Regions from separate parts of the Streptomyces sp. NPDC030814 genome, predicted to be linked through region 2. Evidence: riboswitches for the same ligand, from Rfam matches in the RefSeq annotation. Region 2 holds a riboswitch; the other holds the start of a gene.
The links. A riboswitch is a leader RNA that binds a small molecule or an ion and turns the genes downstream of it on or off. The one in region 2 is predicted to bind cyclic di-AMP.
Positions count from the first base shown of each region.

Region 1: it holds a riboswitch for cyclic di-AMP, as region 2 does, so the genes downstream of both, ACZ43N_RS23490 (C40 family peptidase) here and ACZ43N_RS28215 (transglycosylase family protein) in region 2, are expected to answer to the same signal.

Region 1 is NZ_JBVIDX010000011.1:92,430-95,630, reverse strand. Features, by position in the region: gene pcrA (DNA helicase PcrA) at 1-1,440, opposite strand, end outside; cyclic di-AMP (ydaO/yuaA leader) riboswitch at 1,716-1,889, shown strand; gene ACZ43N_RS23490 (C40 family peptidase) at 1,899-3,080, shown strand; gene ACZ43N_RS23485 (hypothetical protein) at 3,133-3,201, opposite strand, start outside.
Region 2 is NZ_JBVIDX010000015.1:145,503-148,703, reverse strand. Features, by position in the region: gene ACZ43N_RS28225 (cytochrome P450 family protein) at 1-294, shown strand, start outside; gene ACZ43N_RS28220 (transglycosylase family protein) at 477-1,496, shown strand; cyclic di-AMP (ydaO/yuaA leader) riboswitch at 1,679-1,877, shown strand; gene ACZ43N_RS28215 (transglycosylase family protein) at 1,882-2,562, shown strand; gene eno (phosphopyruvate hydratase) at 2,983-3,201, shown strand, end outside.

The DNA.
Region 1 (3,201 bases), on a different contig from region 2:
GTTGGCGAGGACACGCAGATAGGCCAGGACGTCCCGGACCTCCTTGCGCTCGTAGAAGCGGACTCCGCCGACGACCTTGTAGGGCAGGCCGACGCGGATGAAGACTTCCTCGAAGACACGGGACTGGGCGTTGGTCCGGTAGAAGACGGCGACATCCCCGGCCTTCGCCTGGCCCGCGTCCGTGAGGCGGTCTATCTCGTCGGCGACGAACTGGGCCTCGTCGTGCTCGGTGTCTGCGACGTATCCGGTGATCTGCGCGCCCGCGCCCGCGTTGGTCCACAGGTTCTTGGGGCGGCGGGACTCGTTGCGCTCGATGACGGCGTTGGCGGCGGACAGGATCGTCTGCGTCGAGCGGTAGTTCTGCTCGAGCAGGATCGTCGTCGCGTTCGGGTAGTCCTCCTCGAACTGGAGGATGTTGCGGATCGTCGCACCGCGGAAGGCGTAGATCGACTGGTCCGCGTCACCGACGACGCACAGCTCGGCGGGCTGGATGTCGTACCCGCCGGGGGGCACGTCGACGGGGTGCTCGGAGGTGCCGACCAGCTCCCTCACCAGGGCGTACTGGGCGTGGTTGGTGTCCTGGTACTCGTCGACGAGGACATGCCGGAAGCGGCGGCGGTAGTGCTCGGCGACATCCGGGAACGCGCGCAGCAGATTGACCGTCGTCATGATCAGGTCGTCGAAGTCGAGCGCGTTCGCCTCGCGGAGGCGCGACTGGTAGAGCGCGTAGGCCTGGGCGAGGGTCTTCTCGAAGCCGTCGGATGCCTGGGCGGCGAAGTCCTCCTCGTCGATCAGCTCGTTCTTCAGGTTGCTGATCTTGGCGCTGAAGGACTTGGGCGGGAAGCGCTTGGGGTCGAGGTCCAGATCGCGGCAGACCAGGGCCATCAGGCGCTTGCTGTCGGCGGCGTCGTAGATCGAGAAGGAGGAGGTGAAGCCCAGCTTCTTGCTCTCGCGGCGCAGGATGCGGACGCAGGCGCTGTGGAAGGTCATGACCCACATCGCGTTCGCCCGCGGTCCCACGAGCTGCTCGACGCGCTCCTTCATCTCGCCCGCGGCCTTGTTCGTGAAGGTGATCGCGAGGATCTGGCCCGGGTGGACGTTCCGCTCGCCGAGGAGGTGGGCGATGCGGTGGGTGAGCACACGGGTCTTGCCGGAGCCGGCGCCGGCCACGATGAGCAGGGGGGAGCCGGCGTGCACCACGGCCGCGCGCTGGTTCTCGTTCAGCCCGTCCAGGAGGGCCGCCGCGTCGATCGCGGGGCGCGGGGCGCCGTCGCGGTAGTAGGCGTCCCGGTCCGGCGGCACGTCGAACTTCCCGCCGAACAGATCGTCCGGAATCGACTCCGGCACATGATCGTCCTCGGGCGGCGGCGGGGGCTCCTCGTCACGGCCGCGGGGGGCCTGGAGGTCCGCCAGGAAGCTGTCGTCAAAGAGGCTGCTCATCGCTCTCCGAGTCTAGGCGCCCCCACCGACAGCGAGGGGCCGCCCCGGGAAGTCCGTACCGGGGTCGCTCCGGACCGCTCTCCGCGGCGCCACCGGCCACCGGTCGCACCGCCCCCGTCACGGTGAGCGATCGAACATACCACTTGTCGTGCACGCGAGGTCGAGGTCAGGAAAACGTATCGGGCATATCGAACATCAACCTTCACACGGACCACACCAGTTGGCTAGCGTCTTGGGTCAGGCCGTACGACCCAACCGGCGAACGTCGCCGGGCCGCACGGCCTCCGCCGAGTCCGGTGCGCCCCTCACGGCAGCCGGAGCCGGGGACCCACCGACCTCTGGGGTGAATCGACCCGACCGCCGCACGCGGCGAGGGCCGTAGGGCAAACCTTCCGAAAGCTTGCGCCCGAACCCGACAGCTAACTCGGTAGGCGGACTACGGAAGGAGTCGCCGAACCATGGCGCCGCACCGCAAGCCGCGTCCGGCCGGCCGAACACGCGCGGGCATACGCACCCCCGCTTTCGCCACGGCCGCCCTCACCTCCGTGGCCCTGCTCTCCCAGACGGCCACCGCCGCCCCCTCGACCGATGACAAGCCGAGCCTCGAGGAGGTCGAGAAGAAGGTAGACGACCTCTACCGCCAGGCGGAGACGGCGACCGAGAGCTACAACTCGGTCAAGGAGAAGACGGCCAAGCAGAAGAAACAGGTCGACAACCTCCTCGACGACGTCGCCAAGCGGACGGAAAAGCTCAACGAGGCACGAGACCAGCTGGGTTCGTACGCGGCCGCCCAGTACCGCACGGGTGCCGCCGCACCCGACACGGCGGCCCTGCTCCTGGCGGACGACCCACAGGAGTACTTCGCCCAGAACCAGCTGATGAACCGGCTGACGGACCGCCAGCAGGAGGCCGTCGACGAGTACGTCACCCAGCAGGCGGAGACCTCCAAGCGGCGCCAGGAGGCGTCCGAAGGCCTCGCACAGCTCACCGAGTCGCAGAACGCCCTCAAGTCCAGCAAGGCCAAGGTCCAGGCGAAGCTCGCCACGGCCCGCGAACTGCTCTCCCAGCTCACCGCGGAGGAGAAGGCCCGGCTCGCGGCGATCGAGCAGCAGAAGCAGGAGGAGGCCGAGCGCAAGGCGGAGGAACTGGCGCGGCAGCAAGCGGCGGCCCAGTCACAGGCCGAGCCGGCGCAGGAGACACCGGAGACGCAGGAGGTCCCTCAGGACACCTCCACCTCCACCTCCACCGAGACCACGACGACGGCCGAGGACTCGACGTACGCGTCGAAGGCTGCCAAGGCCCTCACCTTCGCCCGCGCGCAGATCGGCAAGCCCTACGTCTGGGGCGCCACAGGCCCGGGTTCCTACGACTGCTCCGGTCTCACCCAGGCCGCCTGGAAGGCCGCCGGCGTCGACCTCCCCCGCACCACCTATGACCAGGTCAACGCCGGCACGACCGTCCCGCTCTCCTCCGCCCTCCCCGGCGACCTGGTCTTCTTCTACGACAACGTCGGCCACGTCGGCCTCTACATCGGCAACGGCATGATGATCCACGCCCCGAAGCCCGGAACCTACGTCCGCGAGGAGTCGATCTTCTACGACGGCGAGTCCTCCATCCACAGCGTGGTGCGGCCGGCGTAGCGGCGTCGAGCAGCCAGTCGGAACGACCGGTCCGCCCCGGGGGCGGGCCGGCTCAGGTCCAGAGCACCGCGATGAAGACGTTCGCCATGGTGAGCGCGCCCACCAGGCCGAACATCGACTT
Region 2 (3,201 bases):
GTGCTCGTGGTACTCGCGGCGGCCGACCGTGACCCGGCCCGCTTCGCCGACCCCGACACCCTCGACCTCTCCCGCCGTGACAACCAGCACCTCGGCTACGGCCACGGCATCCACTACTGCCTGGGCGCGCCCCTGGCCCGGCTGGAGGGGCAGACTGCGCTGGCCACACTCCTCACCCGTCTGCCCGATCTGCGGCTCGCGGCCGATCCGTCCGACCTGCGCTGGCGCGGCGGGCTCATCATGCGTGGATTGCGCACGCTTCCGGTCGAATTCACACCGCGTCAGGGCGGTTGAACGGCGCGTACGGTACCCGGAACAGCGGCAGAACATGACACACCCTCAAGTTCGTGATCTTCACGTGATCTCCGCTGCATTAACTTGTGACAACTGATCGTCTGCGGCTACGTTCACACGGCAGTGCGAAGGTTGGTCACATCCTTCGCGCAGCTCACTGCTGTCGCGTGAAAGGCAATCGCATGCTCTCCGGGAACGGTCGTCACCGTCGCCCCCGTCAGGCTCCGGCACTCCTCGTGGCGGCCGGAGTGACCGGCTCCGCGATCGCGATCCCGCTCCTCGGCGCCACCGGCGCGAGCGCGGCCAGCGGAACCACCTGGGACCAGGTGGCGGAGTGCGAGAGCGGCGGTTCCTGGAGCGCGGACACCGGGAACGGGCGCTACGGCGGCCTCCAGATCTCCCAGTCCAACTGGGAGAAGTACGGCGGCCTCAGTTACGCGACCAGCCCCGACCAGGCCAGCCGTTCGCAGCAAATCGCGGTCGCCGAGAGGATCCTCGCCGACCAGGGTGTCGGCGTCTGGTCCACCTGCGGACTCCTCCACAACCTCGACGGCGACTCCACCTCGGCCGACGTGGACACCGGCGTCGCGGAAGATTCGTCCGGTTCAGGCGATTCGTCCGATTCATCCGGCTCATCCCGTAACTCCACCAAGTCCGACGACTCATCGGATTCCTCCGACCCATCCGGTTCGCCCGGTTCGGTCGACTCGTCCTCGGATACCGCCGAGGGTTCCGCCAAGGCCGACGCGGGCGCAGGGGACTCCGTCGACATCTCGGACTCCGACCGCAGTGGCGGGTCGCGGGAATCCGGCAGCTCCTCCACGGCCGACGCCCGCCGCGGTGACTCGGGCAACTCCACGCGGACCGATACCCCTTCCACCAGCGATGACGCGGATGCCGGCACCGGTCGTCACCGTGGCGCGAGCGCGGAGGAGGGTGTCGACACCGACGCGGCCGGCTCGCGCGGCGACACCTCCTCGGGCCGGCACGCCTCCCGTGGCGGCGACGCCTCCCGCGAGGCCGTCGACGGCTCGTACACCGTCCGCCCCGGGGACAGCCTGACGGCCATCGCCGACTCCCTTGAGGTGAGCGGCGGGTGGCGGGAGCTGTACGCCGAGAACGAGCGCACGGTCGGAACCGACCCGGACCTCATCCTTCCCGGTCAGACCCTGGAAGTCAGTGCCGAAACGGGCGAAAAGTAGCGGCAGTTCCGGTCATGGTTCGCCCGTTAATGCCCGTTTTGATCTCGGTGGGAGATGAATCACAGACCCCCTGATCGTCTTTGAAATTCGGCGAATCACGTGTTTACGGTCGTGACCGCTCGCCACAGCGGGCCCTTGCGGTCGTCACGCCGAATCCTGCCGACGGCCGCTCGGAACAGTCGTCGCGTCAAGCGCCGTAGGCAGGAGCGGGGGACCCAAGGTTTGCGCCGGGTCCGGCGGTTGAGGCCCTTCGGGGTCAGACCGCCGGCACCGGCTCGGGGTGAAGCCGCATACGTGAGCCGGGAGGCGAGCGGATGCGGCCGGGCAACTCAACCGGCCCGAACCCGACAGCTCACCTCGTAGGCGTCGGTGAGGGGATCACTCCATGCTGTCTTCCAGCAAGGGCAAGCACCGCCGTCCGTCCAAGACCGCCCGCGCCATCGCCGTCGCCGGTGTCACCGGCGCCGCCGCGATCGCCGTCCCGCTGATGGCGGCCGGCAGCGCCTCCGCCGCCACCGCATCCGAGTGGGACGCCGTCGCCCAGTGCGAGTCCGGTGGCAACTGGTCCATCAACACCGGCAACGGCTACTACGGCGGGCTGCAGTTCTCGGCCTCCACCTGGGCCGGGTACGGCGGCACGCAGTACGCCTCCACCGCCGACCAGGCCACCAAGGCGCAGCAGATCGCCGTCGCCGAGAAGGTTCTCGCGAGCCAGGGCAAGGGTGCCTGGCCGGTCTGCGGCAAGGGCCTGTCCAGCGCCTCGTACGACGGCGCCGCCGCCTCCTCGGGCAACTCCGGCTCGGAGTCCTCCTCCTCTTCCTCGCAGGAGAGCACCCAGGACACCCGCGCCTCGCGTTCCTCCGGGCGCGCCACCGTCGAGACCCCGACCGGCAAGAAGGTCAAGAAGGGCGACGGAGAGTACAAGGTCGTCAGCGGTGACACCCTCAGCAGCATCGCCGCGAAGAAGAACGTCAAGGGTGGCTGGGAGAAGCTCTTCGAGCTGAACAAGGACATCATCGACGACGCCGACTTCATCTACCCCGGCCAGCAGCTCCACCTGAGCTGACGGCCGGTCCCGACGGTCGCCGCGGCCGGGCCCATGGGTCCGCCGCGGCCGGGCCGGGACACCGGTTCGGCCGGGCCGAAAAAATGGCCGCTCCCCGGCTGAACCGTGGCCCGCTCACGGCCGTGTCCTCCTTTGTGAGGACCTCGTGAGGGCCGTCCCCCGTCCCCACGGGCCCCCCGCCCCGGTGCGCATTCCCCCGTACGCACCGGGGCGGGGTTTTTCGTGCCCCGGACCGCCGTCGCTCCCCCTTCTGTTCACTTTCCCGCCCACCCCCCTTTGTTCCGAGCCGAAACAATGGGTACGGTCTGTCTGTCCACGGGACGGTCGGTCGGCTGCCGACGGCCCCGGGGCGGTTAGGCTCTAGTCGCATGGCCCTCGCGGCCCCGCACCAATGCGTCACATCCCAAGAAGGAGATGCTCGTGCCGTCCATCGACGTCGTCGTAGCCCGGGAAATCCTGGACTCCCGAGGCAACCCCACGGTCGAGGTCGAGGTCGGCCTCGACGACGGCAGCACCGGTCGTGCCGCCGTCCCGTCCGGCGCCTCCACGGGCGCCTTCGAGGCCATCGAGCTCCGTGACGGCGACCCCAACCGCTACCTCGGCAAGGGCGTCGAGAAGGCCGTCCTCGCCGTGATCGAG